DNA from 4 places in the Anoxybacillus suryakundensis genome. Region 2 is predicted to be linked to each of the others. Evidence: riboswitches for the same ligand, from Rfam matches in the RefSeq annotation. Region 2 holds a riboswitch; each other region holds the start of a gene.

Region 1 (7,708 bases), on a different contig from region 2:
CTTGCGCGTAATACGGAACGTTCATCATCGTCAGCCCGTTTAACAAGACGCCAATAAAAATCGAGCCAAGTAACGTACCGATCACATTCGGTTTGCCGATGCCAAATACAGAAAAGCCGATAAACGCAGCAGCTACACCGTCCATTAACAGTGATGCGCCCGCCGACACTTGCCCCGTACCGATGCGTGAAGCGAGCACAATGCCGCCTAAAGCCGCAAACATCCCGCTAATGACATACGCATACGTGCGGTAGCGGTTGACAGGAATACCGGTGAGATGGGCTGCTTCACGATTTTCTCCTGTCATATAAAATAAACGTCCCGTTTTTGTATACGTTAAAAAAAGATGAGCGCCAATGACGAGCAAAAGCATAAGCAACACAGAAAACGGAATGCCAAACAGTTCCCCTTGTCCGATAAATAAAAATGATGGAATGAATTTTCCCGGCGCCACGCCACCTTCTGGAAGTGGCATGTCGTTATAAATGGAAAATCCTTTCGTGTATGTGAGCTGTACGCCGTTAATGATGTACATCACCGCTAACGTCGCCAATAAGTCAGGTAAACGAAGACGGATAATGAGAAACGCATTAAGTATTCCAACGAGCGCACCGAGTATAAGTGGGACGATAAGCGCAACAAGCAGCTCTTGGCGATGTAAAACGAGCGCGGAGGCGCTTGCGATGGTTGCCAAACTGACTGTCGAGCCGACGGATAAATCGAATCCATCGACAACTAACGAAAACGTAATGCCGATCGCAACGAGCGTGACGATCGAAATCGAGCGCAAAATGTCGCTAAAGTTCGCATACGTAAAAAATGAATCGAGCGTGAGACTAAAAAAAGCGATGACGATAACGATGGCGAGTATCGTTCCGTATTTGTATAAAAACTTCAATTCGTTCCACCCCCAGTCATGTCATAGACGAGCTGTTCATATGTCGCTTCGAGTGCGTCCACTTTTTTTACGAACTGACCGTCGACCATAACGTAAATCGTATCGGCGATATGGAGTAATTCTTGACATTCGCTCGTGAAATAAATGATCGCTTTTCCTTTTTCAGCAAGCGTGCGAATAATCGAAAATACTTCTTCCTTCGCATGTACGTCAATGCCTTTTGTCGGCTCATCAAAAAGAAAGACGTCGCTATTGGTTTGTAACCATTTCCCGATCACCACTTTTTGTTGATTGCCGCCGCTTAAATGTTTCACAAGCGCCGTCGGCGAAGATGGGCGAATATGTAACGATGAAATGAGGCTTGTTGCGATGGCGCGCTCGTTCCGTTTTTGAATCCATTGCCATGGGGCAATATTTGACAATAGACGGACGGTCAAATTTTTTTCGACCGTTTCGCTCATAAAAAGCCCTTGTTTCCGGCGTTCTTCTGGAATGAAACAAACGCCCGCTTCAATCGCATCTTTTGGAGAGGTCCATGTTTGTTTTTCTCCACGCACGATGCGTTCGCCTGTCGTTTCGACATGAGCGATGATGCTTTCGGCCAACTCTGTTTTTCCTGCCCCGACAATGCCAGCGATGCCGACAATTTCACCGCGCCGAACCGCAAGATCGACCGTTGTTTTCGTTTTTGGAATGTACAATTGCTTGACTTCAAATATCGTTTCTTTGCTTATGTTGCGTGCCCGTTCGTTGCGCATCTCTGTTTGCCGTCCGACCATATGGCGAACGATGTCTTCTGTCGCGAGCGACACATCGCCTTCGTATACGACTTCGCCATCCCGCAAAATCGTCATTCGATCGCATATGCGTTTTACTTCGTGCAATTTATGCGAAATGTAAATAAACGACACCCCTTGCGCTTTTAGCTGTTCGATCATCGCAAACAATCGTTTCGTTTCTTCTTCGCTTAACGAGGCGGTTGGCTCATCTAAAATAATGTAGCGAGCAGAAGAAGAAAGGACGCGTGCTAGCAAAATGAGTTGTTTTTCATGAAGCGTGCATGTTTGTACAGAGACATCAGGCGACAAATGTGTTAAGCCGACGCGCTCAAGCAGTTGTAAAACAGCAGCCCGATGTTTCGTTTTAGAAAACGATATTTGTTTTTGAGCGACAATTTGTTCAGCGAGAATATTTTCATATACGGACAAAGCAGGGAATAATGCCGCATCCACTTCTTGTACGACATGTCCGATGCCTGCTCGTTTTGCATCTTTCGGAGAAGAAAATGTATGCACCTTTCTGTCTATTTCAATCGTTCCGCTCACCGGCTGCAAGACGCCAGCTAAAATGTTCATTAACGTGCTTTTTCCAGCTCCATTCATACCTAAAAGGGCGTGAACTTCGCCCGGTTGGACATGGAAGTTCACGCCGTTTAATACGGTCACATCGCCAAATGTATGGACGATTTGTTTCATGCGCAAACCGCTCATTGCTTTTTCACCTTTTCTTCAAGCGTCTTCATCCATGGGGAGATGGCAACGTTCGATTGTCCCCAGCTTGGCATGTAGTTGTTTAGCTCGTTCATCGTAATTGGTGTGCTCGGCAAGTCTGAACGTTTCACTAAGTGTGGTTCAAGTGAATAAATGTTTGGCGTTTGTTCTCCGGCGATTTTTTGATACGCAAAGCGCACTTGAACGCGACCGACTTCCGCTGGGTCGGTTGCCGTTGTTGCGACCCATGGGCTATTTGGTTGTTGAATGAGTTGTAAATCTTCGTCGCTTAAGTCGATGCCGTACACTTTAATTTCTGTTCGACCGGCTTGTTGAATGGCGCGCGTTGCTCCTTTGGCGAACTCATCCCATGTCGCAAAAACCGCGTCGATGTCGCCTTTGTTCGGATATTTTTTTAAAATGGCTTCCATTTGTGTTTGTGTATCTAAAGCGGTATTGGCGCTTGCGGTGCCGAATTTCGCTACTTCTTTAATGTTCGGATACCGTTTTTGAAATGCTTCGTAAATGACATGGCGGCGTTCCATTGGCGTAAAGCCGCCGACCCAAATCGTGACAATTTCGCCTTCCCCGTTTAAATCTTCCGCTAACGTTTTTAACGTTTTCCATGCTAAGCTGTAATCGTCTTGGTCAATGACGGTGACTCCTGGAATGTTTAAATCGTTATCAAACGCAACGACGTGAATGCCTTTCTCCAGCGCCTTTTCAACAGGTGCTTTTAATGCATCTGCGCGCCCGTGGTCTAATAAAATCGCATCGACGTTTTGGTTGATCGCTGTTTCGACGTATGATGCCATTTTCGTTAAATCGTTGTCAGCGTTATAAATTTGCACGTCGCCACCAAATTTCGCGACTTGTTCTTTCACGCCTGCGATATATTGCGATGAAAACGTGCCGATTGACATTTGCATAATGGCAGCTATTTTAATCGGTTTGTTTAATGCTGCAGGGATATCCGCTTTTGCATCCGTTGTTTCGTTCGTTTGTTTCGCTTCTTCTTTCGGTTGTTCCGCTCGTTTTGAGACGGCGTCTTGTTCGTTTGTGCAACCGACTAAAAGCGCGAATAAAAGCACGATGATTGCCCATATGTTTTTCATGCCAAAACCTCCTCAAATAATGTCGGCAGTTTCGTTTCGTAGTCGCCGAAGATAATCCCTTTTTCCGTAATGATGCCGGTAATGAGTTCATGCGGTGTGACATCAAATGCCGGATTGTAGACGTTCACATCTGGCGCGATGCGCACGCCGCCGATATGTGTGACTTCTTCTTTCGCTCGCTCTTCAATCGGAATGTCGTCGCCTGTTTTCGTCTGTAAGTCGATCGTCGATAGCGGGGCGGCGACGTAAAATGGAATGTTGAACGCTTTCGCTAAAATGGCTAAGCCGAACGTGCCGATTTTGTTTGCTGTATCGCCGTTGGCGGCGATGCGATCTGCCCCGACGATGACTGCGGAAATATGCTTCGCTTTCATCGTTTGTGCCGCCATGTTATCTGTAATGAGCGTCACATCGACGCCAGCTTCGGAAAGTTCCCATGCGGTTAGCCTTGCTCCTTGCAACACCGGGCGTGTTTCGCAAGCGTACGCATGAAGCGTGATCCCTTTTTCTTTCGCTAAATGAAACGGCGCAAGTGCGGTGCCGTAACGGGCTGTGGCAATCGCTCCTGCATTACAAATCGTCATGATACGGTCGCCGTCTTGAAACAAGGAAAGGGCATGTTCACCGATGCGGCGGCAGACGTCTTCATCTTCGATTTGCATGCAAATCGCTTCATGAATAAGCGTCGTTTTCGCTTCGTTGACGGATGTAGCGTTCGCGACGCTTTTTGTGAGCCGGTCAAGCGCCCAAAATAAATTGACGGCGGTCGGTCGCGAACTTGCTAAATAGTCGCGGTCGCGTTTTAGTTCGGTATGAAATGTCGCTAAATCATCGGTCTCATATGATTGAGCCGCAAGTGCCAAACCGTAGGCGGCAGTCATGCCGATCGCTGGCGCTCCGCGCACTTTTAACGTAACGATCGCGTCCCATACGTCTTCGATATGTTTTAATTCTAAATATTCAGTCTTATGAGGCAACGCTTGTTGGTTTAAAATCGTAATATGTGTATCATGCCATTGTATTGCTTTCATCGTCTTCCTCCTAGCTGTTCACATGCACCGTTTGTTGCACGAGCTTTTTCACGTCATCGATCGCTAGTTTGTTTCGCTGCACGATAAGTTCGCGACCGAGACGGAGGGCGTGGCGTTTTGCGTGAAGTCTGCGCTCAAGCGGCAATTCATCAAGGTCCGCCACATGCGCCAACCCGATCGTCCGGCGAATGACTTCGCAACCGGCAAAGCCGATCGCCTCAACGAGCGCATCGCCTATGATGTCATCAAGCACGCCAGATGTGCGCGCATACGGTTCGTTGCTTTCGCGCCAAAGTTCAGCAAACGTGCGGGTAAAGACGTCCCATGTGTTTTCAATATGAGCAAAAAGCGGTTCGCGGTCACGTTCATGACGGGAGAGAGCGTTTAATAGTAAGTTGGCAAAAAATTGCCCTAAATCGAAGCCGATCGGACCGTAAAACGCAAACTCCGGGTCGATCACTTTCGTTTCCTCGTCGCTTGCGAAAATGCTTCCCGTATGTAAATCCCCATGAAGCAACACATCCGCTTTCGTTAAAAAAAGCCGTTTTAATTTCGCTGTTTCGCGCTGAAGCACATCATCTTGCCAAAGCTGTTCGACATCGGCACGAAGCTCTGTTTCAAAGTTGTTCGTGTCGTGGTCAAAAAACGGATCAGTAAAGACGAGGTCTTCCGTAATTTTACATAGTTCGGGATTTGTAAATTGTTGTACGAGCTTCTTTTTTTGTTGTTGATTCATGCCAAAGTCCGACGTGTAAAACGCTGTTTTGGCGACAAATTCGCCGATATGTTCCGATAAACGCGGAAACGTTTTTCCTTCGATGAGCCCGCGGCGTGCAATGTGTAAATGCGACAAATCTTCCATCACTGTAATCGCTAATGTCTCATCGGAATAGTATACTTTCGGAACATAGTGAGGAACGTAGCTCGCGAACGTGCGCAACGCTTGGCTTTCAATTGTTGCCCGTTTTAATGTAAGCGGCCAGCTTTCGCCAACGACTTTCGCATACGGCAACGCTTGTTTAATGATGATGCTGTCGTTTGTTCGCTCGTTGACGATGCGAAAGACGAGATTTAAGTTCCCGTCACCAATTTCTTCGCTAGAAAGAAGCGCATCTTCTCCAAATAGCCCTAAACGAACAGCAAGGGCAATCGCTTTTTGTTCTGTCAATGGTTCGTACATATACATGCCTCCTCTCAAAATAAAAAACCTCTTTCGCTGAACGAAAGAGGTTTGAAGTTTGCTTCGCACCTCTTATCTCTCAGCCTACTGCTGCAAGAATTAGCACCGTGCGTCATCGCCGGTTGCCGGGCTTCATCGGGCTCGTCCCTCCACCTGCTCTTGATAAGAGTGTTTGTTATTATTCGAATGTTATAAACAGTGAAAAAGTTGTGTGAATTCGCTTGATTCGAATCATACATCGCATTATGCTCGTTTGTCAATCTTTTTTTTCAAACATTTTATACACGTCTGGGCGACGATCGGAAAAAATCGGGATGCGCGCACGCACGTCTTGCACGTCGTTTATATCGATATTCGTCACAATGACCGTCTCTTGTTCGCCTCCTTCAGCAAGCACGTTTCCCCACGGATCAATGATCAGCGAATGTCCAGCAAATACGTTGTTCGGGTCTTTTCCTGCGCGGTTGCAAGCGACAACGTAACATTGATTTTCGATCGCCCGCGCCGTTAATAGCGTACGCCAATGATGAAGGCGAGAAAGCGGCCATTGCGCAACGACAAACAATACTTCTGCACCATGTAGCGCATGCGCGCGAATCCATTCTGGAAAACGAATGTCGTAACAAATGACGCCGGCACACGTCGTTTCATCGAGCGAAAATAGCCCCATCGTTTCTCCTGCTTGCAAATACAAATGCTCATCCATCAATTGGAACAAATGAAGTTTACTATATTCGCCAACGACGTCGCCGTTTCGGTTGACGACATACATCGTGTTCGTCATTCGTTCGTTCGTTTTTTTTGCGACCGATCCACCGACGATATGCACATCGTACGTGCGGGCAAGTTCGGAAAGAAACGATTTTGCCTCTTCGCCGTTTTCGTCAGCGATATGAGCAAGTCTCGTTAAATCATAGCCTGTCGTCCATAGTTCAGGCAAAACGACGACGTCAACGTCACGAGCGATTTGTTCGATGTAGCGCAAGGCGGTTTGTTTATTTTTTTCGGGTGTTCCAAACGCAATGTCCATTTGTATGCAAGCGATGTTCATATCATTCACCTCAACAAAAAATTTTCTTTACATTTTGATTTTTACGATATATGATACTTGACTAGAATTTCAACCTTTTTGTGAAGTAGGTGTGAAAAAAATGAACATATTTCCACAATCGAACGTGTTACAACAACTACCGAAGCAATTTTTTGCGTCGCTTGTGCAAAACGTACAGGCGGTCATCGCTGAAGGGCACGATGTCATTAATCTCGGACAAGGAAATCCCGATCAGCCGACGCCCGCACATATTGTGCGCGCGATGCAACAGGCGGTGGCAAAGCCGATGTATCATAAATATTCGCCGTTTCGCGGCTATTCGTTTTTCAAAGAGGCGGTGGCGACGTTTTATAAGCGTGAATACGGGGTGACGGTTGACCCGGAAAAAGAAGTCGCTATTTTATTTGGCGGAAAAGCAGGGCTTGTCGAAATGCCGCTTTGTTTATTAAATTCAGGTGATGTCGTCCTCGTTCCCGATCCCGGTTATCCGGACTATTGGTCGGGAGTCGTGCTTGCGCGGGCGCGCATGGAAATGATGCCGCTGCGGGCGGAAAACAGCTTTTTGCCCGCTTACGATGAGCTACCGAAAGACGTCGTTCGCGAGGCAAAATTGATGTTTTTAAACTATCCGAACAATCCGACAGGCGCGACAGCAACGGAATCGTTTTTTCAAGAAACCGTTTCATTTGCGGAAAAACATCATATCGCTGTCGTGCACGATTTCGCATACGGAGCGATTGGCTTTGATGGGAAAAAGCCGGTCAGCTTTTTACAAGTTGAAGGGGCAAAAGACGTCGGCATTGAAATTTATACGTTTTCGAAAACGTACAATATGGCAGGGTGGCGCATCGGCTTTGCGGTCGGCAACGAAAGCATGATTGAAGCAATCCACGTACTCCAAGACCATTTGTACGTCAGCATGTTCGGTGCTATTCAAGAAGCG
Region 2 (7,708 bases):
ATAACGTGTAATGACAATCATTAACATATCTTTATCCTCATTTAAAAATGCACCTTTTGCTGGAATGACAGTAATGCCTCGAATCATTTGCGACTTGATCGCTTGTTTCATCTCTTCCCCTTTTGTCGTAATAATAAGCGCGGTTAATTTTTGATGGCGCGTATGAATCGCATCAATGACGCGCGTTGTCACATATAACGTCACGAGCGTATATAACGCCTTCTCCCAACCGTACATATATCCAGCCGTTAAAATAATAATCGAGTTGAGCGCAAAAATGTACGTCCCAACAGATCGATCGTTTACGCGCGACAACACGAGTGCAATAATGTCTAATCCTCCTGTCGACGCCCCCCATTTTAACGTCCAACCCGTTCCGACAGCCGCAATGACCCCACCGAATACCGCATTTAATAAAATGTCTTCAGAAAGCGAACGAACGGGAATAAGTTCGAGAAATAGCGACATAAATACAACGCTCAAAAAGCTATAAAACGTAAAAGACTTCCCTACTTTTTTCCATCCTAAAATAGCGACAGGAATGTTAAATACAAAAAGCAACAAACCTGTCGAAATCGCATAAGGTGTGTAGTCGCCGACAACTTTAGAAATAAGCTGTGCAGCTCCAGCAAACCCGCTCGTATATACGTTCGCTGGAATTAAAAATAAATTCATGCCGATGGCGTTTAATAATCCACCGATGATGACGACAAATAGTTTTTTTACGTCCACAGAACATCCTCCTACAAAGCACTAAGATTGTTTTTTTTCATCATAATCGCTACACTTAAAATAAGTACATACATAGGGGTGATGGAAATGAATATTAAAATTATAGCGGATAGCGGGTGCGATTTGCCACTTTCTTTTATACAAGAAAAACAAATTGCTTTTTTACCGTTAGCTGTACATATAAACGACCGCGACTACGACGACCAACTAACCGTTCAACCAAAGCAAGTGTACGATGCGATGCGCAATGGGGACGTGCCGAAAACGTCGCAAGCGAAACCGTCACAAATGGAAGAGCTATTTACGACATTCGCCAAAGAAAACATCCCTGCCATTTATATTGCCTTTTCTTCCGCTTTGTCAGGTACATATCAAACCGCTGTCATGATAAAAAACGATGTGCTTGAACAATACCCTCACGCAAAATTGACGGTCATCGACTCGAAATGCGCCTCACTCGGTCTTGGGCTTGTCGTGAAAAAAGCGGTTGAGCTTGCGGAAAGCGACATGCCGTATGAACATGTCGTGACAACCATTGAAACGTATTGTCGTCATATGGAACATATTTTTACGGTCGATGATTTGCAATATTTGGCACGTGGCGGGCGCGTCAGCAAAACAGCGGCGTTTGTCGGTGGAGTATTAAACATTAAACCGCTTCTTCACGTCGAGGACGGAAAGTTAATTCCGATTGAAAAAGTGCGCGGACGGAAAAAAGTACTGAAGCGCATGGTCGAACTTATGCAAGAGCGCGGAGCAGACGTGCAAAACCAACTCATCGGCATTAGTCACGGCGATGACGAACAAACGGCGCTCGAACTAAAAGCGATGATTGAAGAAACGTTCGGTTGCAAACAATTTTTCATTTCTGAAATTGGCGGCGCCATCGGAGCGCATGCTGGTCCAGGCACGATCGCCCTCTTTTTCTTGAATAAACAACTCGAGCAATGATTACACTACTTTTCAAAGGGGGCAAGAATATGACGAGCGATAACGACAAAAAAGCAAAAGACAATAATGCCAAACGACACGAAAAAAATATGGAGCGCGAAAAAAACCGTCAAGCTGGCAAACGCGCCTACTCAAAAGAAACGAATCATTTGTAAAGAAAAAGATGCTCGCGCGGAGCATCTTTTTCTATTTCATTTGAAACTTTGCCATCGTCCGTTGTAAATCATCTGTAAGTTGACGCAACGTCGTCACTTTTTCGCTCATTTTTTTGAACGCTTCTAACTGCTCCACCATCGACGCGGCAATTTCTTCGCTGCCTGCTGCCGATTGTTCAACGACCGCACTAATGCTTTCAACATTTTGCAAGACGTTTTTGCCAAGCTCTTTCGATTCATTCATGCCGATGACAAGCGCTTGAATATCGGTCGTAATATGGTGTACTTTTTTCTCAATGGCACTAAACGCCTCCGTCGTCGTTTCAATGGCTTTCGTTTGTGCTTCAGCAATATCTACCCCACGACGAACGGCTTCGGTGACGTTCGTTAACCCCGATTGAATGAGATGAACCATCTCAAAAATTTGGCTTGTCGCTTTCGATGATTCTTCTGCCAGTTTGCGCACTTCTTCCGCGACGACTGCAAATCCTTTCCCTGCCTCCCCTGCACGCGCCGCTTCAATCGCGGCATTTAACGCCAATAAGTTCGTTTGCGTCGCAATGTCAGATACTGCTTTTGCCATATCTTCAATTTTTCTTGCATACGTCGCAAACTGTTCCGTCGATTGTTCAATGGAGGCAGTCGCCTGTGCATTTTCATCAATAAACGCTTTTTGTTCCGCTAACGCCGCTTGACCGTGCACAATCGCTTCGACCGCTTCATCGCTATAACGAGCCGTTTGTTCGGTACGCCCAACGTTTTCTTGTACAGTATGTTCCATTCGTTCAATGAGTTGTACCGCATGTTGTAAATCTTCGGAAATGCTTTGCGCTCCGGCTGACAATTCGTTTGTTGATACAGCTACTTGATTATTAATTTCTGTTAACGTTTTTGTTTCCTCATCAATTTCTTTCGCAAACGCCTCTACTTGCTTACTGACTGTATCAACCGATTGAAGCAAGCCATTCAGCTGATCAGCCATCGTTGCAAATGCTTCATTTAAATCAGCAAGCTCGTCTCTCCCGCTATACTTCACAGGCTCAATACGCAAATCGCCGCTTGCAATTTGTTTCGCATTTTCAGCGATTTTTCTTAGCGGCACCGTAATTTTTTGTGTTAGTCTAAATCCGCTAAATCCTGCAAACAATAATACCACTGCAATCGCAACGAGCGAAATCGTAATAACGCCTGAAATTTGTTTTTGTAACGTTTGTTGCATGTACGTATAATATTCGCTCACATATGTGTTGACGACATATATGTCGTTTAATACCCCTTCTGCTCGCATCGACTGGCGGCGAATTTCTGCTACGTTCCGTGCATCAAGTGCCGCTTTCGATTCTTTAGCTAGCACGTCAAATTTTTTATTCGCTTGTTCAAGTGCAGCACGAATGTACGATTGGGTCAGTCCTTTATTTAATACGCGAAGCAACTTTTCTGATTCTTCCAAATGAATAAGTACTTCTTGTTTATTTCCTTCTGTTGGGCTATATGCATAGTTGCTTAAACTTTGCTTCGTCGCTTTCAGCTCTGCTTGTAAATGTTGCGCCTTCATCATCAGCGGAACGAAATCTTGATTCGACGATTGAATCGAAAGCATATTTATAATAATAAACACAATAATAGCGCCGGCAATGACTGGCGTTGCTAATGAATGAAATAATAATCGTTGTTTAATCGACATCGTATCCCTCCTTTATTGCGTAATGCCGTTTGTCGCTTTTTCTTTCCATTTTTCAAGCGTCGCCTGTTGCTCTGGACTGAGCGTCACGACACGAATCGGTGCTAAATCGACGCCGTTTTCTTTTAACCCAAGTTCGATCGTTCCTTTTGGCACTTCTTTCTTTTCAACATACTGTTTAATGACTGTATATAACGCAACATCTACATTTTTTAACATCGATGTGACCACCGCTTTTTCCGCATAAAAATATTGGTCGCTATCGACACCGATTGCATATTTTTTGTTCATCTCCGCCTCGCGTAGCACCCCGACACCTGTAAACCCAGCCGCCGCATACAACACATCTGCGCCGTTGGCAATCATTTGTTTGGCGATCGTTGCTCCAAGCTTGTCATCGCCAAAATTGCCGGCATACACTTCTTGCACGTTTGCTTCTGGCTTCACCGCTTTTACCCCTTGAATAAAGCCGTTCGCAAACTTCCGAATCAATGGCACATCCGCTCCACCAACGAAGCCGACGTTGTTCGTTTTCGTCAGCATGGCTGCGACAACACCTGCTAAAAAGCTCCCTTCATCTTCTTTAAACGTAATGGACGTAATGTTTTGGAGGTTAGATACCGCGTCAATTAATATAAATTGCTGTTTCGGATATTTTTTTGCGACTTTTTCTAAATCTTGTTGCACCATAAAGCCGAGACCGATAACGAGATCGTTCCCTGCTTCAACAAGCTCGGTTAGCCCTTTTTCATACGTTCCCGTTTCTTTTAACTCACGGTAGTCAAAAAAGATGCCGAGCTCATCTCTCGCTTTCATTAACCCTTGAAATGCCGAGTCGCTAAATGATTGATCGCCAAGTCCGACGTCTGATAACATAATGCCAATTTTCACACGCTCTTTCGGCTGAAAGGAGCTCGTTTGTGAACACCCAGCGGCAAGTAACAAAACGAATGCCATCATGAGTGAAATCATTTTTTTCATAAAATTCCCTCATCTCCTTATCTTTCGATCAAATCTCACTTCATGTATTATATCGACAATATTCGACAGTTTGTTTACTTTTTATATATAAATATTTTGTAAAGTTGTTCATATGTCAACAATCGACTATAATGGAAACACAACAAATTTATATTGAGGTGATATATATGTCAAAAGAAAGTTCATTTGATATTGTGTCGAAAGTCGATTTGTCAGAAGTAACAAACGCCATCAACATCGCGTTAAAAGAAATTCAAAACCGCTATGATTTTAAAGGAAGCAAAAGCGACATTTCGCTTGAAAAAGATGAACTCATTTTCATTTCTGACGATGAATTTAAGCTCGAACAACTCAAAGACGTGCTCATCGGCAAGCTCATTAAGCGCGGTGTGCCAACGGAAAACATTCAATACGGAAAAATCGAACCTGCTTCTGGCGGAACGGTGCGCCAACGTGCCAAACTCGTCCAAGGCATCGACAAAGACAACGCGAAAAAAATTAACACAATCATTAAAAATACAGGTTTAAAAGTGAAAAGTCAAATTCAAGAAGACCAAATTCGCGTCAGCGGCAAAAGTAAAGACGATTTACAAAAAGTCATCGCCGCCATTCGCGAAGCAGACTTACCGATCGACGTCCAATTCGTCAACTATCGTTAAGAAGGCAACACGCCTTCTTTTTTATTTTCAAATAAAATAGTTGAATATTTCTAAAAAATCAGTTACATTTATGAGTAACTTCATACAACATCTTATCGAGAGAAGGGGAGGGACTGGCCCGATGAACCTTCAGCAACCTGACGATCGTCAAGGTGCTAAGTCCAGACAAGCGATTCGCTTGGAAGATAAGAAGGAGCGCACAACGTCTTCTTCTTATGAAGAAGACGTTTTAGTTTGAAAAAGAAACGGAGGAATGGACGTGGGACTGTTAGACGATTTAAAACAACGCATCGTCATCGCCGACGGAGCGATGGGAACGTTATTATATGCGCACGGCATCGACCGTTGCTTTGAAGAATTAAACGTAACGAAGCCGGAAGAAATCGTTCATATTCACGAAGCGTATATCGAAGCAGGCGCTGAAGTGATCCAAACGAACACGTACGGCGCCAACTATGTAAAACTTGCTCGCTACGGTTTGCAGGACGATGTAAAAGAAATCAATAAAGCGGCTGTCCAACTTGCAAAACAAGCAGCAAAAGGACGTGCCTACGTGCTCGGTACGATCGGAGGATTGCGCAGCACAAACAAAAGCACGATTTCGCTTGAAGAAGTGAAACGGACGTTCCGTGAACAGCTGTATGTGTTGTTAAGCGAAAATGTTGATGGACTTTTACTTGAAACGTATTACGATTTCGAAGAATTACAAACCGTTCTTTCCATCGCTCGGAAAGAAACGACGTTGCCGATCATTGCCCACGTCACGCTTCATGACATTGGCGTCTTGCAGCACGGCATGCCGCTTGCTGAAGCGCTTCGTCAGTTAGAACTACTTGGCGCCGATGTCGTCGGCTTAAACTGTCATCTCGGTCCATATCATATGTTGCGTTCGCTCGAAGAAGTGCCGATTCCAACGCGCGCCTTTTTATCGGTGTACCCGAATGCGAGTTTGCCACAATATCGCGACGGACGATTCATTTACGAAACGAGCGAACAATATTTTGAAGAAACAGCCCGCGCGTTTCGTGATCAAGGGGTTCGACTCATTGGCGGCTGTTGCGGCACGACACCAAAACATATTGCCGCGATTGCTCGCGCCCTTCCCGATCGCACACCTGTATATAAAAAAGAAGTGAAACAACGGCATACTATTGTCGTTCAAGAAGCAGAACAAACGAAACAACCTTCCCTTGCCGATCTTGCACGCACGCGACGGTCGATTATCGTCGAGCTCGATCCGCCAAAAAAACTCGGCTTAACGAAATTTTTAGAAGGCGCAAAAGCATTAAAAGACGCACATATTGACGCACTAACGCTTGCCGACAACTCGCTTGCGACACCTCGCATTAGCAACATCGCTGTCGGAACAATCGTCAAACAACAACTAAATATGCGCCCACTTATTCATATTACGTGCCGCGACCGCAATTTAATCGGTTTACAGTCGCATTTAATGGGACTTCATACGCTCGGCATGACCGATGTACTCGCTTTAACAGGCGACCCGTCCAAAGTCGGCGATTTCCCTGGCGCAACGTCCGTATATGATTTATCATCGTTTGACCTCATTTCGTTAATTCGGCAATTTAACGAAGGGCTTTCGTACTCAGGTAAACCGCTCGGACAAAAAACGAACTTTTCCATCGCTGCGGCCTTTAACCCGAACGTGCGCCACTTAGATAAAGCGGTCAAGCGGCTAGAGAAAAAAATTGAATGCGGGGCGCACTACTTTTTAACACAACCGCTGTATAGTGAAAAACAAATCAAAGACGTATATGAAGCGACAAAACATTTACCAACGCCGATTTACATCGGCATCATGCCAATTACAAGCGCGCGCAACGCTGACTTTTTACATCATGAAGTGCCAGGCATTACGCTGTCAGACGACATTCGTGCCCGCATGGCTGCGTGCGCCAACGATCCTGTTCAATCGACAAGAGAAGGCTTGGCGATCGCCAAATCACTCATCGATGCAGCATTCGATTTATTCCGCGGCATCTATTTAATTACGCCGTTTTTACGCTACGACATGACGGTCGAACTCGTTCACTACATTCATGAAAAAGAGCGGCTCACAAAAGAAAGGACGGTCTACTATGGCTAGTTTATTTGAACAGCTTGAGAAAAAAATTTTAATTATTGACGGTGCGATGGGAACGATGATTCAAGCGGCCAACTTAACAGCGGACGATTTCGGCGGTGAAGCGTACGAAGGATGTAACGAATATTTAACACTCACTGCTCCTCACGTCATTTCACATATTCATGAAGCTTATTTTGCCGCAGGAGCAGACATCGTTGAAACGAATACGTTCGGAGCAACACGCATCGTCTTAGACGAATACAACCTCGGCCATTTGGCGCTTGAATTAAATATCGAAGCAGCAAAACTTGCGAAACGAGCGGCGGAAAAATATACAACAAGCGATCACCCTCGCTTCGTTGCTGGCTCGATAGGTCCAACGACAAAAACACTCTCCGTCACAGGAGGAGCGACATTTGCGGAACTCGTTTCTTCCTATGAAGAACAAGCGCGTGGCTTACTG
Region 3 (7,708 bases), on a different contig from region 2:
TTTCCTTTCATTCCTTCAGGAAGAAGACGGGCAAGTATACGCAATGCGCGCTTCATCGGCCGAGGGAGATGGTTGAATAGGCGCAACGAATATGGTTCACGGTAAATATTGTAACCTCCAAATAATTCATCTGCCCCTTCACCCGATAAAACGACCGTCACACGCTTTCTCGCTTCACGAGCGACAAAATAAAGCGGAACAGCGGCAGGATCAGCGAGCGGGTCGTCCATATGCCACATGATACGTGGAAGTGCTTGTACGTACTCTTCTGGAGAAATGATATAGCTGTAATGTCGAACGTGTAGTTGATCAGCTGTTTCTTTCGCCACATCTATTTCACTAAACCCTTCTCGAGCAAATCCAACCGAAAACGTCTCGAGCTGCGGATGAAATTGTTTAGCTATTGCAACAACAAGTGAGGAATCAATCCCACCGGATAAAAAAGAACCGACAGGCACATCGCTACGCATATGCACTTCAATGGATTTGAATAGCGCATCACGAATATCACTAATCCACTTTTCTTCTGATTGATGGATCGGCATAAATGTTGGTGTAAAATAACGAACAAACATTGGTTGCTCGCCAATTTTTTTCATGATATAATGCCCAGGCTTCAGTCTACAAATATTTGCTGTCATTGTAAGTGGCTCTGGCACATATTGAAACGTTAAATAATGATGGAGTGCTTCTCTGTTGATATCTCCATCAATTGCTAATAAGAGGCTTTTCTTTTCCGAAGCAACGAGAAGACGATCATCTTCAATCGTATAAAAAAATGGCTTAATACCAAACGGATCGCGTGCAGCAAATACTATTTTTTCTTCTTTATCCCAAATGACGAAAGCAAACATACCGCGCAATTGTTGAACACAAGCCTCTTTTGTTTCAGCATATAACGCTAAAATAACTTCTGTATCTGAATGTGTCGTAAATTTATATCCTTTTTGCTCAAGTTGCTCGCGCAATTCAATATAGTTGTAGATTTCTCCATTAAAAATAATCCAATATCGATCATTTTCATAGGAAAGCGGCTGATGACCTGCCTCTAAATCAATAATGCTCAGACGACGAAAAGCAAAATGCACATGCTCATCGAAAAAATATCCCTCGTCATCTGGTCCACGATGAATAATCGCATCATTCATCTGACGAAACGTTTGTTTCCATTCACCGCATATTTGATTTGGTTGATCATATATCACTCCAACAAAGCCACACATGTTTTCACCCCGTTTCACTAACAAATAGAGAGAGCTACATGACGTAACTCTCTCCCTTTTCTTACTTCGCTAACTGTAACGCTTGTTGTTTTAACGCTTCCGCTTTATCAGTACGCTCCCAAGGAAGATCAATATCTGTGCGACCAAAGTGACCGTAAGCAGCTGTTTGTTTGTAAATTGGACGGCGAAGATCAAGCATTTTAATGATTCCTGCTGGGCGAAGGTCAAAATTGTTGCGCACCACTTCAATTAATACATCTTCAGATACTTTACCTGTGCCGAACGTATCAATGGAAATTGATACTGGTTGCGCCACACCGATCGCATACGCTAACTGCACTTCACATTTATCTGCAAGACCTGCTGCAACGATGTTTTTCGCTACGTAACGAGCGGCATATGCTGCCGAACGGTCTACTTTCGTTGGGTCTTTTCCTGAGAATGCTCCACCACCGTGACGAGCATAACCACCGTACGTGTCAACGATAATTTTGCGTCCTGTTAACCCTGCATCACCTTGTGGACCACCGATCACGAAACGACCTGTTGGGTTAATGAAATATTTTGTGTTTTCATCGATCAACTCCGCTGGAACAACAGGTTGAATGACATGCTCTTTAATGTTGCGTACAATTTGATCTTGTGTAATTTCTGGATGATGTTGTGTAGAAACAACGATCGTATCGATACGTACAGGTTTGCCGTTTTCATCATACTCCACTGTCACTTGCGTTTTTCCGTCTGGACGTAAATAAGGTAAGATATCTTCTTTACGCACTTCAGCTAGACGGCGCGCAAGTTTATGTGCGAGCGAAATTGGAAGCGGCATAAGCTCTTTCGTTTCGTTGCACGCGAAGCCAAACATTAATCCTTGGTCACCTGCACCGATCGCCTCGATTTCTTCATCTGTCATTTGCCCTTCACGAGCTTCTAACGCTTTGTCAACACCCATCGCAATATCTGGAGATTGCTCATCAATTGATGTTAATACAGCGCACGTATCTGCATCAAAGCCGTATTTTGCGCGCGTATAGCCAATTTCACGAATCGTTTCACGGACAATTTTCGGAATATCTACATATGTAGATGTTGTAATTTCCCCGCTCACTAAAACAAGCCCTGTTGTTACGCTCGTTTCACACGCAACACGCGCATTTGGATCATTCGCTAAAATCGCATCTAAAATCGCATCGGAAATTTGGTCACAAATTTTATCCGGATGCCCTTCCGTTACAGATTCAGATGTAAACAGACGACGTTTAGGCATTCAAACATTCCTCCTCAATAATAATGACAAATGATACGGTACTCATCCCTCTTATTATGGTCTATCGTGAAAAAAACCTTTCCTTCAGAGGAAAGGTTTTTGCATTTGTCTGCGCCTTTCACTCTTATCGTTCAAGGGCGTTCCCTTGCCACAGGTTAGCACCTTTTCACATACGTGACGGTTGCTGGGTTTCATCGGGCCTGTCTCCCTCCACCAACTCGGGATAAGAGTATCCGTTCATCTCAGCATCATATCACATATATCATCAGCGAGTCAACGTTTTTTCTACTGTAATGATTTTGAAAATAAATTCAAGAAAAATACGCTAATTAGTATGGACTATTTATTAAAATGTGTTATACTTTTTACATAAAGATAAATCAAACAAAGGTAGGTTTTGTCCAATGAATTCCATTGAACTGACAAACAAATTATCGACACTCTTACAAAGGGATGGGGTTTTTCATAACTTATCTGTACCACGACTAGTAGAGAAAGTATTAACTCGGAAAGAAGGCATTCTTACTTTATCAGGAGCGATTTGTGCAACAACAGGAAAATATACAGGTCGCTCCCCGAAAGATAAATATATTGTCGAAGAGCCATCTGTTAAACATAAAATTGATTGGGGAACTGTCAATCAACCAATTTCTGAGGAAGTATTTGATAAACTTTACAACAAAGTGATCGATTATTTAATGACAAAAGAAGAATTGTTTGTATTTAATGGCTTTGCAGGCGCTGATCCAGCTTATCGTTTGCCAATTCAAGTTGTCAACGAATTTGCTTGGCATAACTTATTCGCCCATCAGTTATTCATTCGTCCAACAACGGAAGAATTACAAGCGCATGAGTCACAATTTACAGTCATTTCTGCTCCAACATTTAAAGCCGATCCAGCTGTTGACGGCACGCGTTCAGAAACATTTATTATCATCTCGTTTGAACGTCGCACTGTGCTAATTGGTGGGACAGAATATGCAGGTGAAATGAAAAAATCAATTTTCTCCGTCATGAACTTCTTATTGCCAGAGCAAGGAATCTTCCCGATGCACTGTTCAGCAAACGTTGGTCAAGAAGGAGATGTCGCGCTCTTTTTCGGTTTATCAGGCACAGGAAAGACGACGCTCTCTGCCGATCCAAACCGTCGCTTAATTGGCGATGATGAGCACGGTTGGTCAAACAACGGTGTCTTTAATATTGAAGGCGGATGTTATGCTAAGTGCATTAACTTATCACGTGAAAAAGAGCCACAAATTTTTGACGCGATTCGCTTCGGTTCTGTATTAGAAAACGTCATGATTGACCCAGATACGCGCATACCAAACTATGACGATGCGACGTTAACTGAAAATACACGTGCCGCATACCCGCTTGAAGCGATGGATAACATCGTTCAGCCAAGCGTTGCTGGCCACCCGCATACAATCGTCTTTTTAACAGCAGATGCGTTCGGTGTATTGCCACCAATTAGCAAACTCACAAAAGAGCAAGCAATGTATCATTTCTTAAGCGGGTATACAAGCAAGTTAGCAGGTACAGAGCGCGGGATTACAGCACCAGAAGCAACGTTCTCTACATGCTTCGGCTCGCCGTTTTTACCGCTTCCAGCAACACGATATGCAGACATGCTCGGACAAAAAATCGATGCTCACGACGTTCAAGTCTTTTTAGTGAACACTGGTTGGACTGGTGGTGGATACGGCGTTGGTGAACGAATGAAGCTGTCGTATACGCGCGCGATGGTGAAAGCAGCGTTAGAAGGAGAGTTAAATAACGTCGAAACCGTTCAAGATCCTATTTTTGGATTACACATTCCACTTCACGTCCCAGGTGTTCCTGATGAAGTGCTACAACCAAAAAGTACATGGGCGGATCAAGCAGAGTACGAACAAAAAGCAAAAGAGCTTGCGGCGAAGTTCCGCGAAAACTTCAAGAAATTCAAAAACGTTGATCCACGCATTGAACAGTTCGGTGGACCAATTGGATAAATGACAAAAGCTGCCTGCTTATTCGGCAGCTTTTTTTATTTTTAATGACTTCGTACAAACCATTTTTACTATGAAACATATAGTAGTGTATAGAAGTGAACAAAAGGAGGATACAAAATGAATGGACTATTTGCTCTCCCGCAATTAAAAGATGTACGTCATCTTCTCCCTACTCGTTCTGGACAGTCGTACAAAAAAACAACATTGCAGCAAAAAACACATATTATTATTCATCATAGTTTAACGAAAACAGGCTCGGCATTTGCATTTGCTAATTATCATGTTAGCAAGGGGTGGCCAGGAATCGGATACCATTTTGTTATCGAACAAGACGGAACGATTCATTTTTGCAACGATTTAGAAACAATTAGCTACCATGTTGGTAATCATAACTCATACTGCATTGGCATTTGTTTAACAGGGGATTTTCGCACACAACAACCGACAAATGAGCAAAAACAATCATTGAAAGCATTATACAAAACACTTGTCAGCATCATGCCGAACTATAAAGACGTAAAAGGACATAACGAGCTGAAAGGATATGAATGGAAACAATGTCCGTGCTTTAACTACTTAGAAGTACTAAATGAAAAAGAAAACGTCACTGTTCAGATCAAAGAAGAAGTAAAACAATATACCGTTCAACAAGGAGATACGTTATGGGCAATTAGCCAAAAAACAGGGGTAAGTGTAAAAACGTTACTTCGTCTAAATCCAGACATCAATCCACGAACATTACAGCCTGGCCAACAAATAATTATCGAAAAGCAAGTAAACAAATCAGAAGTCAAGTCTCCATCGCAATCGGTCAATCAACCACTAAAACAGCAAAATCCAATTGAACAACTAATAAGCAAACTTCCGAATAAAGTATTACGATACGGTGATCGTGGTGAAGACGTGCGCATCTTACAACAAGCATTAAATGCAATCAATTTCAAATGTGGAGCAGAAGACGGGATATTCGGCAAAAAAACGTTAGATGCTGTGCAACGGGTCAATCTCATGTTTTCTGGTGGAAATAAAAATGGTGTTTATGACGAAAAGACGAAAAATTATATAATAAGTAAGCTAAAAGAAAAAATAAAATAGCTTTTCATCGTACATCTCCCCTATAATAAAGCATGAGGGGGGATACTGGCGATGCATATGGCAGATGCGCTCATTTCACCTACGGTAGGAATAGCGATGTGGGGGGCTACAGCAGGTATAGCAAGCTACTCATTAAAAAAACTGAACATTGAAGCTGATGAAAAAAAGCTGCCACTTATGGGAGTGCTCGGAGCATTTGTATTTGCCGCGCAAATGATTAACTTTGCTATTCCGGGTACAGGATCGAGCGGACATTTAGGAGGTGGACTGTTGCTTGCCGCTTTGCTCGGTCCGTATGCAGCATTTTTAACGTTATCCGTCGTTTTATTTATACAAGCACTCTTTTTCGCAGATGGTGGACTTTTAGCTTTCGGATGTAACGTGCTTAATCTCGGCTTTTACACATGTTTTATCGCGTATCCGTTATATAAGCAGCTCATTCGTCGAACGAACATATGGTTCGCCTCCATTATCGCTGCTGTCGTTGGATTACAACTCGGTGCATTTAGTGTCGTCGTTCAAACATTGTTGTCAGGCAAAGTCGAGCTTCCATTTACAACTTTCACGTTATTTATGCAACCTATTCACTTAGCGATTGGCATTGTAGAAGGAATAGCTACCGCTACTGTTATCTCCTTTGTTGCAAAAACAAAACCAGAGCTTTCGCCAACAATAGAGACGCCGATGAATCGCCTCATCGGGACGCTCGGTTTGCTTGCTCTCATCATTGGTGGCATTTTTTCATCCATCGCTTCTTCTAAGCCAGATGGATTAGAGTGGTCTATTTTTCATACGATCGGTACGGATGAACTGCATGCAACAACGGCAATTCATCACGCACTTGAACGTCTCCAACAATCGCTTGCTTTGCTTCCTGACTACAATCTGAAAGGCGGAGGCACATCAATCGGATGGCTAGATATCGGGACAAGTATTTCTGGTGTTATCGGTGCATTCATTGTTGCTGTAGCAATCGTGGCGCCATACATCATTAAAAAATGGAGAAGAGAAGCTTGATCTATCCACATATGCTAAACATTGTGCAACGACGTCATATTCATCCGCTAAGTATACTAATTATAACGTTTACATACATCTTCGTCGTTGCATCGTTTCATTCATATGCTTTTATTGAAATGGTACCGTTATCGCTTTACCCGATCGCTATGATCATTTTTTATCGCCTTTCTATTCGTCATATAAAACACGTACTCATCGCTTCATTGCCATTTGCTACAGTCATAGGAGTTTCGCAATTGCTTTTTATTGATGAACATATATTATTTTTTCATTGGTACATCGAAGCAAGATGGATGGCATTTTCTACATTTGTTTTAAAAAACACACTTGCAATACTTGCAGCAACCATTTTATTTTTAACTACACCGATTGAACAACTTGCTGGTGCGCTCCTTTCTTTGCGCATTCCACGCTTTCTCGTTATTCAATTGCTTTTGACACATCGATACATTTTTTTATTTTTAGAGGAAGCAAAACGCCTTCGCGAGGCGTACATGTTGCGAGCCCCACACCATCGCGCTATCAAACTATCTGTTTGGGGATCGCTCGTTGGACATTTACTTTTACGAACTTTCGATCGCGCTGAGCGCGTGTATGAAGCAATGACGTTGCGAGGCTTTTCTATTCAACATATGCATATAAAAATAAAACGATGGACAATGAAAGAGATGGTATACACATATGTAACGGTTATATTGTTCATCGTTTATCGTTTGGTGATCATATGATGATAAGTGTATCAAATGTTTTCTACGTATATCCAGATGGTCATGAAGCCATTCGCGATCTTTCCTTTTCGGTTCAAAAGGGAGAATGCATTGGGATTATTGGAGCAAACGGGGCAGGGAAATCAACGTTATTAAAACTGCTCGTCGGATTATATACACCACAAAGTGGATGCATTGTCATTGACAATATGCGCATGTCGAAACAAACGTTACGACATATTCGTCAAATTGTTGGCTTTACATTTCAGCAAGCAGATGATCAATTATTTATGCCAACTGTCTACGATGATGTCGCATTTGCACTTCGCAATGACGGCATAAATGAAGATGAAGTGAACCAGCGGGTAGCAAATGCTTTAACGATTGTTGGTGCTATGCATGTAA
Region 4 (7,708 bases), on a different contig from region 2:
GATTGGACATGCGCCATGACCTCGTCGTTGACGTATGGCGACTGCATGACGACTTTTCCGAACGTATGCGGATATGTCATCGCAGTAAGTAGCGAAACGGTTCCGGCAAGCGAATCGCCGACGAGTATGCGGCTTGAGCCCATGTGATAAGTTGAAAACTGTTCGTCGACAAGTGGCACAAGCTCGTTGGCGAGAAAGCGCATGTACGCTTCTCGTTTTTTTCCGTTCGGGTGGTATTTTTCATAGCGATCGAATACATCGCGATACGGCACGCCGATGACGACAGCGCGCACACGAAGCTCGTCGATGACGCGTCCGATTTTGCCAAACATAAAATAATCTTGTCCGTCTTGTGCAATGATGACGAGGTGTTTATAAAGCGGTGTGACAGGTTTTGAACAATACACACGCAATGATAGTTCCTCGTCTAAATGTTGGCTGTGAAGTTTTAACTCTTGCATGTTCTCCCATCCTTATATATGTCTTTTTCGAGGCGAAGGACTATCGTTGTGATGCCCTCCGCTTTCGACGTTGTTCTTTCTTATCGTACCACATTTCTGCATTTTTTGTCGTTGCGTGATATAATGGGAGAACGAGAGGGGGAATAACACATGAAGCGTATATCAAGCAAAGAAATATATGAAAGAACGTTGCAGCTATTGACGGAACGTGGTGTGACGATTCCAGCGATCGCTGAGATTGTATATGAAATGCAAAGTCCGTACAATCCAGATTTAACGATGGCAGAATGTATAGAAAGTGTCGAAAAAGTGCTTCAAAAGCGCGAAGTACAACATGCGATTTTAGTTGGCATTGAACTTGATAAACTAGCAGAGCAAAACATGCTTTCCGAACCGCTTCAAACGATTGTTGAAACAGACGAAGGACTGTTTGGCGTCGATGAAACGTTAGCGTTAGGGGCAGTGCTCGGATACGGAAGCATTGCGGTGACAACGTTTGGCCATCTCGATAAAAATAAAGTCGGAATCATTAAACAGCTCGATACAAAGCGCGGCAAAGGTGTGCACACGTTTTTAGACGACTTAGTCGCAAGCGTTGCTGCAAGCGCCTCCGGTCGCCTTGCCCACAACTTGCGCGATGAAGAAGAAGCTGCGTTGAATGCGTAAAAAGGAGACCGTAAATCCGGATGGGTTTACGGCTCTTTTACGAAAAAGATGTGAAATATAAACGGCTTGCTTATTATGGGAATGAAGCCCCCAAAAACGCTTTGGGGGCTACGGTGTTTCTTTTTGTTGTTTTAATAAATCGCGAATTTCTGTCAGCAGTTGTTCTTCTTTCGTGAGCGTTTGTGCGGTTTCTTTTGCTTCTTCTTGTTTTTTGACGCGTTCGTATAAGTTGTTCAAAAGTTTGACGAATAGAAAAATGGAAAAGGCGATAATGAAAAAATCTACGACAGTTTGAATAAACGCGCCATATTTTACTTCGGCTTCGCCAACTTTCCATGATAAATTGCTAAAGTTAATGCCCCCTAAAAGCAAACCGACAAGCGGCATAATGATGTCGTTGACGAGAGAAGAGACAATTTTCCCGAACGCTCCGCCGATAATGACCCCGACAGCCAAATCGATGACGTTGCCACGTACCGCAAATTTTTTAAACTCGTGCCACATAACAAACCTCCGTATGTGATGTTTATGTTTTAGTATAACAAAGTCTCCCGATAAGCAAAAATCAATCATTGCTATCTTACAGGAGGAGAGCCCGTTTTTTATCTATTTTGCTTACATATCCAGCAGGTTCCTGATTATACTGAATTAGGAACCTGTATTTTTTTCTCCCACAAACATTTTACTCATACGTTGACGGATCGTTCTGTTTACACATAGGCGCATTTTTTATGGTTCATGCATAACATAGCGATGATCATAAAGAAAGAGGTGGGAACATGTATTATTACTATCCGAATTATGTGTATGTGCCGATGTATCCGTATCCGATGTATCCGCTTCCGCGAGAAAACACGAAAGATTACGGGCCGAACCCGTTTGTTGTCCAAATAGAAGAGGCGACGAAACGAAACAACATGTTTCGTACAACGTTATGGACAGGACCGCATTTACAAGTGACGTTAATGAGCCTTCGTGTCGGGGAAGATATTGGTGTAGAAATTCATCGCGGCGTCGATCAATTTTTACGTATTGAACAAGGCGAAGGCATCGTGCGGATGGGGAAAAGGAAAAATGAATGGACGTTTGAACGACGAGTCAGCGATGGCTTTGCCATTTTTGTGCCTGCCGGAACGTGGCATAATGTCATCAACACCGGAAATATTCCGCTCAAGCTATATTCTATTTATGCGCCGCCACAACATCCTGCTGGAACCGTCCATCCAACAAAAGCCGATGCGCTTGCGGCTGAACAGTAAAAGACTTGGGGGGAGATCCTCAAGTCTTTTAGATGAAGAAGAACGAAAACTGCGAAGCGAGGTGAATGAAATGGAGAAAGTGTTGGAACTCATGATTTCGTATGAACAAAAGGCGTTAGAAAAGGGAAGAGAAGAAGGAATAAAACAAGGAATAAAACAAGGAATAAAACAAGGAATAAAACAAGGTATGAAACATCTTATACAAACGATGGCGCGAAAAGGAATGAGCGTCAAAGATATTGCGAACGTCACAGACCTTACGGAAGAAAAAGTGCGTGAGTTGTTAGAAAAGGAATGAGTCTCCCTCGATGTACAGCAAGCTTGTCATGTTTAGACGATAAAAAACAGTTGCAATTTTTTTGAAAATCATATACATTAGTTAAAAATCAGAAAATTCAATACTTGTGCGTTCTTATCGAGAGAAGGGGAGGGACTGGCCCGGTGAACCTTCAGCAACCAGCCGAAAATGGTCAGGTGCTAAATCCAGCGAATTGGTGTTCAATTCGGAAGATAAGAAGAAGTCGTTGTCTATGGACAAAAAGCCTTCTTCTTAGAAGGCTTTTTATTTTTTCGGAAAGGGAGAGAGGGCATGAGTCATATCGAAACGGTATTAGCGCAAATTGGTAATCGAAGCGAGACGGTGACAGGGACGGTGAATCCACCTGTGTATTTTTCAACGGCATATCGTCATGAAGGGATCGGGCAATCGACAGGGTACGATTACATTCGCACAGGAAATCCGACGAGACGTATTGTCGAAGAAGCGATCGCCGAGCTAGAAGAAGGGGATCAAGGTTTTGCATGTAGCTCAGGGATGGCGGCCATTCAAACGTTGTTTGCGTTGTTTGAAAGCGGTGATCATTTTCTCGTTTCGGCGGATTTATATGGTGGAACGTATCGACTATTTGAAAAAGGGTGGAAGAAATACGGGCTGTCGTTTACATATGCCGATTTTCGCGATCTCGATGCGGTGAAAGGGGATGTGACGGACAAAACGAAAGCCATTTTTTTAGAGACGCCGACAAATCCGCTTATGCAAGAAGCGGACATCGAAGCGGTGGCAACGTTTGCGAAACAACATCATCTTCTTCTCATTGTCGATAATACGTTTTATACGCCTATGTTACAAAAGCCATTAACGAAAGGAGCAGACATCGTCATTCATAGCGCGACGAAATATTTAGGCGGGCATAACGATGTGCTTGCTGGGCTCATTGTCGCAAAAGGAAAAGCGTTGTGCGAGCAATTGGCGATGTATCATAACGCCATCGGTGCGGTGTTGTCGCCGTTTGATTCATGGTTGTTAATTCGCGGCATGAAAACGCTCGCGCTTCGCATGCGCCAACATGAACAAAATGCAAAAGCGATTTATGAATTTTTAGCACAACATGAAGACGTGACCGATGTGCTATATCCGGGCAGGGGAGGCATGTTGTCGTTTCGCGTGCGCGACGAACGGTGGGTGAATACCTTTTTACGAAGCTTAAAGCTTATTACGTTTGCGGAAAGTTTAGGCGGTGTCGAAAGTTTTATTACGTATCCAGCGACGCAAACGCATATGGATATTCCAGAGGACGTTCGTATCGCCAACGGGGTATGTAATCGACTGTTGCGTTTTTCGGTCGGCATTGAACATGTTGACGATTTAATTGCTGATTTAACACAAGCGTTTCAACGCATGAAAGAGGTGTAAAAGATGGATTTACAAACGCAACTTGTTCACAATAAATGGCAAATTGATGCGCAAACGGGCGCGGTGAGCGTCCCGATTCATCATGCATCGACGTTTCATCAGTTTGATTTTGATACGTTCGGAAAGTACGATTACAGCCGTTCGGGCAATCCGACGCGCGAGGCGTTAGAAGAAACGATTGCAGAACTAGAGGGGGGTGTCAGCGGCTTTGCGTTTGCCTCCGGCATGGCGGCGATTTCTACGGCATTTTTATTGTTGTCGAAAGGTGATCATGTGCTCGTTACTGATGACGTATATGGAGGAACGTATCGCATCATCACCGATGTATTAAGCCGATTTGGCATTGAACATACGTTTGTCGATATGACCGATTTAGATGCGGTGGCACGTCACATTCGTCCGAATACGAAAGTCATTTATATGGAAACGCCATCGAACCCGCTCTTGAAAATTACAGATATTCGTGGGGTTGTGAAGCTCGCCAAAGCGCACGGCTGTTTGACGTTTTTAGATAATACGTTTGCGACGCCTATTTTGCAGCGTCCGCTTGATCTCGGTGTCGATGTCGTTTTGCATAGCGCAACGAAATTTTTAGCGGGGCATAGCGATGTTGTAGCGGGGCTAGCCGTTGTCAAAGACGAGCGTCTTGCGAAAGAGTTGCGGAAACTGCAGTATTCGTTCGGTGCGGTGCTCGGCGTGCAAGATGCGTGGCTTGTGTTGCGTGGGCTAAAAACGCTTCATGTTCGGTTAGAACATTCGTCTCGTTCAGCCATACAACTCGCGCAGTTTTTACATCGTCATCCGAAAGTCGCGCACGTATATTATCCAGGGCTTTCGCATCATGACGGGCACATCATTCATCGCGAGCAAGCGCGTGGGTTTGGTGCGGTGCTGTCGTTCGAATTGGAAGATGAACAAGCGGTGCGGACGTTTGTCAAACATGCGCACGTTCCGATATTTGCGGTCAGTTTAGGAGCAGTTGAGTCGATTTTATCGTATCCGGCAAAAATGTCGCACGCAGCGATGCCGAAAGCGGAGCGCCACCGTCGCGGTATTACGGACGGCTTGTTGCGCATGAGTGTTGGACTTGAAGCCATTGATGATTTGATTGCCGACTTTGAACAGGCGTTATCATATGTATAGGCTAGGTCAGTACCTAGCCTTAGCTAATTTGGTCGAGGGCATGTCGTTGTAGTTGTTGCTCGACCATGCGATCGAGTTGTTGGATTTTTTTCAAGGCCAGTTCATCATCGATTTGGCGATAATGATGTTTGCCACCCGGTTCTTCATCTGCTTCATCGGCAAGTTTGACGATCGTCTGGAGCGGCTTTCGTTTTAATTCTCCTTCTGGAAGATACGAGTCGGTATGAAGCAAAATGGCGAGGGCGATTTCTTTCGCGTGCTGAGGATGTTCTCCGAGTCGAATAAGCAGTTTATGCGCTCGCTCAGCCCCTTTGATCGCGTGAATGTCGTTTTGTTTATATGTTTCATAATCCCATGTTCCGTTTGAATACCATTCGTAATGACCGATATCGTGAAGCAATGCCGCTTTTGTCGCCAAGTCGACGTTGACACCGTACTGTAAGGCGAGGCGATACGCATGATATGCGGTCGCAATGGCGTGCGCGACGCCTGAGCGTTTTAAATATTTTTGGGTGATGGGGTGAAGGAAGATGTCAGTTAATGTGACACGTCTCATAGCTCACCATCCCTTTCGAATGTTTTTCTAATTATCATATCATGTATACTTCTAACATGGCAATACATATTTTTCTGTTTTTCCTTCATACTAAGTGAAAAAAGGTTTGGAGGACGCATATGTTTTTATCATTATTATTATCAATGATGACAGCGTTTTCATTCAATGGGCATGCTTGCACGAAAAAATTGGATGAAGCAAACGTGCAATTGTGTGGAAAAGAAGATGGAGATTGGGTGCGCCATTTTATGTTGCGCGTCGGCAAAGAGACGTATGCGTTTCCAGAATGGGAACATGTGAACGATCCGAAAGCCATTCCGCAATTATATTCCATTGACGTGACGGAAGATGGAAAAGAAGATGTTGTCGTTTTTCTCGTGAAAGCGCGCGGAAACGGCACGTATAAAAACGAAGTGCACGTATTCACCCATAGCCAAAGCGGCATGGAAGAAGTCATCGTCGAAGATCCGCGCACCGTCGTTTTAAAAAGCATGAAAATGAAAGAGACAGACGAAGGAACAGAGCTTGTCATCGATCATGTTCACGCCCTCATTCCGTACAATCGCCAAGGTGAAAGAGGAATAAAAGTGACATTCGATCGCTTTGTAAAGTATGCGATCGACAAACAAAAGCTAAAGGCCGTTTTATTGCTAGAAAGAAAAAAAGGCGAATACATCGGCAGTTTAATCGTCACATATGAATATAAAGACGGCCTTTTTCAAGGTACTCACATCGACTTTATCCGCCATTAGCCATTGCGTATGCGATGGCTAAAAATTTTTTAAAAAAAGTATTTGACAATGTGTATGAAGGTGATTATAATAAAAAATGTGTTCGATAGGACAACGACATACGATTCCGTAGCTCAGCTGGGAGAGCGCCACCTTGACAGGGTGGAGGTCGCTGGTTCGAGCCCAGTCGGAATCATCGCAAAACCCGAGTTCTTTTAGAGAGCTCGGGGTTTTTCGTGTGCGCTCGGCATGGGGGCAATCTCTAGGGTGAAAGTCCCGAACTGCGAAGGCAGAAGTAGCAGTTAGCTTAACGCAAGGGTGTCCGTGGTGACGCGGAATCTGAAGGAAGCGGGCGGCAAACTTCCGGTCTGAGGAACACGAACTTCATACAAGGCTAGGTATCATTGGATGAGTTTGCAAAACAAAACAAAGTCCTTTCTGCCGAAGGTGATACAGAGTAAATGAAGCAGATAGATGGAAGGAAAGATTGTACTCTTACCCGAGGAGGTCTGATGGATACGTGAAGTACGCTTCATAACCTACTTAGTGATAAGTAGCTGAACCATCAGAAGTCAGCAGAGGTCATAGTACGAATCGGTCTAGAACGATTCGGAAGGACTGAACAATCAAGAGAAAATAGCCCTTGGCATTCAGTACGTCATGATGAACACAGAAAACATGGTACCTCCCAAGAGAAAGGAAACGGTGAATCCCGTGGGGGATCTTTTGGAGGGTGGAGTGACGACTGGCATAAGAAGATCAGCTATTTACGGAAGGAAGCTTACGTCGTCATTATCTTGATTGAACCGCCGTATACGGAACCGTACGTACGGTGGTGTGAGAGGACGGAGGTTAATCACCTCCTCCTACTCGATTATTCTTCATGGTAGTTGGAAAATGTATAGAAAAATCAAACATATTTGATACAATAAAAAAATAACGATCGTATAGGAGGGAAGATGATGTACATGTATTTGTTTGAAAACGATCAGCCCGTCGTTTGTTTCTAAGACGGAGCAGGGGTTCGTTCCGTCTTGCAGAGAACAAAAAAGACGGGGGAAAGAAGATGAGACAAACATTTTTCGGTTCGTTGTATTTATCGCTCGCGGCGAGCATTTGGGGTGGCATGTATGTCGTTAGTAAATATGTGCTCGATTATGTTCCGCCATTGACGCTTGTATGGCTTCGTTATGCGATTG

What was found. A riboswitch is a leader RNA that binds a small molecule or an ion and turns the genes downstream of it on or off. The one in region 2 is predicted to bind S-adenosylmethionine.
Region 1: linked by a shared signal. The riboswitch ahead of mtnK (S-methyl-5-thioribose kinase) and the one ahead of ASC42_RS03190 (bifunctional homocysteine S-methyltransferase/methylenetetrahydrofolate reductase) in region 2 are both predicted to bind S-adenosylmethionine.
Region 3: linked by a shared signal. The riboswitch ahead of metK (methionine adenosyltransferase) and the one ahead of ASC42_RS03190 (bifunctional homocysteine S-methyltransferase/methylenetetrahydrofolate reductase) in region 2 are both predicted to bind S-adenosylmethionine.
Region 4: linked by a shared signal. The riboswitch ahead of ASC42_RS02275 (methionine biosynthesis PLP-dependent protein) and the one ahead of ASC42_RS03190 (bifunctional homocysteine S-methyltransferase/methylenetetrahydrofolate reductase) in region 2 are both predicted to bind S-adenosylmethionine.

The regions. Positions count from the first base shown of each region.
Region 1 is NZ_LIOK01000002.1:142,432-150,139, reverse strand. Features, by position in the region: gene ASC42_RS01995 (ABC transporter permease) at 1-898, opposite strand, end outside; gene ASC42_RS01990 (sugar ABC transporter ATP-binding protein) at 895-2,388, opposite strand; gene ASC42_RS01985 (sugar ABC transporter substrate-binding protein) at 2,385-3,503, opposite strand; gene mtnA (S-methyl-5-thioribose-1-phosphate isomerase) at 3,500-4,534, opposite strand; gene mtnK (S-methyl-5-thioribose kinase) at 4,545-5,714, opposite strand; SAM riboswitch class I at 5,784-5,883, opposite strand; gene ASC42_RS01970 (carbon-nitrogen family hydrolase) at 5,971-6,765, opposite strand; gene ASC42_RS01965 (pyridoxal phosphate-dependent aminotransferase) at 6,866-7,708, shown strand, end outside.
Region 2 is NZ_LIOK01000003.1:156,647-164,354, reverse strand. Features, by position in the region: gene ASC42_RS03215 (YitT family protein) at 1-732, opposite strand, end outside; gene ASC42_RS03210 (DegV family protein) at 820-1,683, shown strand; gene ASC42_RS13615 (DUF3941 domain-containing protein) at 1,713-1,838, shown strand; gene ASC42_RS03205 (methyl-accepting chemotaxis protein) at 1,870-3,522, opposite strand; gene ASC42_RS03200 (BMP family lipoprotein) at 3,535-4,500, opposite strand; gene ASC42_RS03195 (YajQ family cyclic di-GMP-binding protein) at 4,668-5,159, shown strand; SAM riboswitch class I at 5,249-5,351, shown strand; gene ASC42_RS03190 (bifunctional homocysteine S-methyltransferase/methylenetetrahydrofolate reductase) at 5,419-7,266, shown strand; gene metH (methionine synthase) at 7,259-7,708, shown strand, end outside.
Region 3 is NZ_LIOK01000001.1:211,876-219,583, forward strand. Features, by position in the region: gene asnB (asparagine synthase (glutamine-hydrolyzing)) at 1-1,223, opposite strand, end outside; gene metK (methionine adenosyltransferase) at 1,285-2,490, opposite strand; SAM riboswitch class I at 2,612-2,720, opposite strand; gene pckA (phosphoenolpyruvate carboxykinase (ATP)) at 2,895-4,481, shown strand; gene ASC42_RS01035 (N-acetylmuramoyl-L-alanine amidase) at 4,599-5,576, shown strand; gene ASC42_RS01040 (energy-coupling factor ABC transporter permease) at 5,628-6,593, shown strand; gene ASC42_RS01045 (energy-coupling factor transporter transmembrane component T family protein) at 6,590-7,324, shown strand; gene ASC42_RS01050 (energy-coupling factor ABC transporter ATP-binding protein) at 7,324-7,708, shown strand, end outside.
Region 4 is NZ_LIOK01000002.1:211,585-219,292, reverse strand. Features, by position in the region: gene ASC42_RS02300 (alpha/beta hydrolase) at 1-461, opposite strand, end outside; gene ASC42_RS02295 (phosphatidylglycerophosphatase A family protein) at 612-1,127, shown strand; gene mscL (large conductance mechanosensitive channel protein MscL) at 1,236-1,631, opposite strand; gene ASC42_RS02285 (cupin domain-containing protein) at 1,907-2,386, shown strand; gene ASC42_RS02280 (RpnC/YadD family protein) at 2,457-2,684, shown strand; SAM riboswitch class I at 2,796-2,903, shown strand; gene ASC42_RS02275 (methionine biosynthesis PLP-dependent protein) at 2,976-4,079, shown strand; gene metC (cystathionine beta-lyase) at 4,083-5,222, shown strand; gene ASC42_RS02265 (HD domain-containing protein) at 5,242-5,778, opposite strand; gene ASC42_RS02260 (hypothetical protein) at 5,898-6,530, shown strand; tRNA gene ASC42_RS02255 (tRNA-Val) at 6,633-6,705, shown strand; gene ASC42_RS02250 (DMT family transporter) at 7,576-7,708, shown strand, end outside.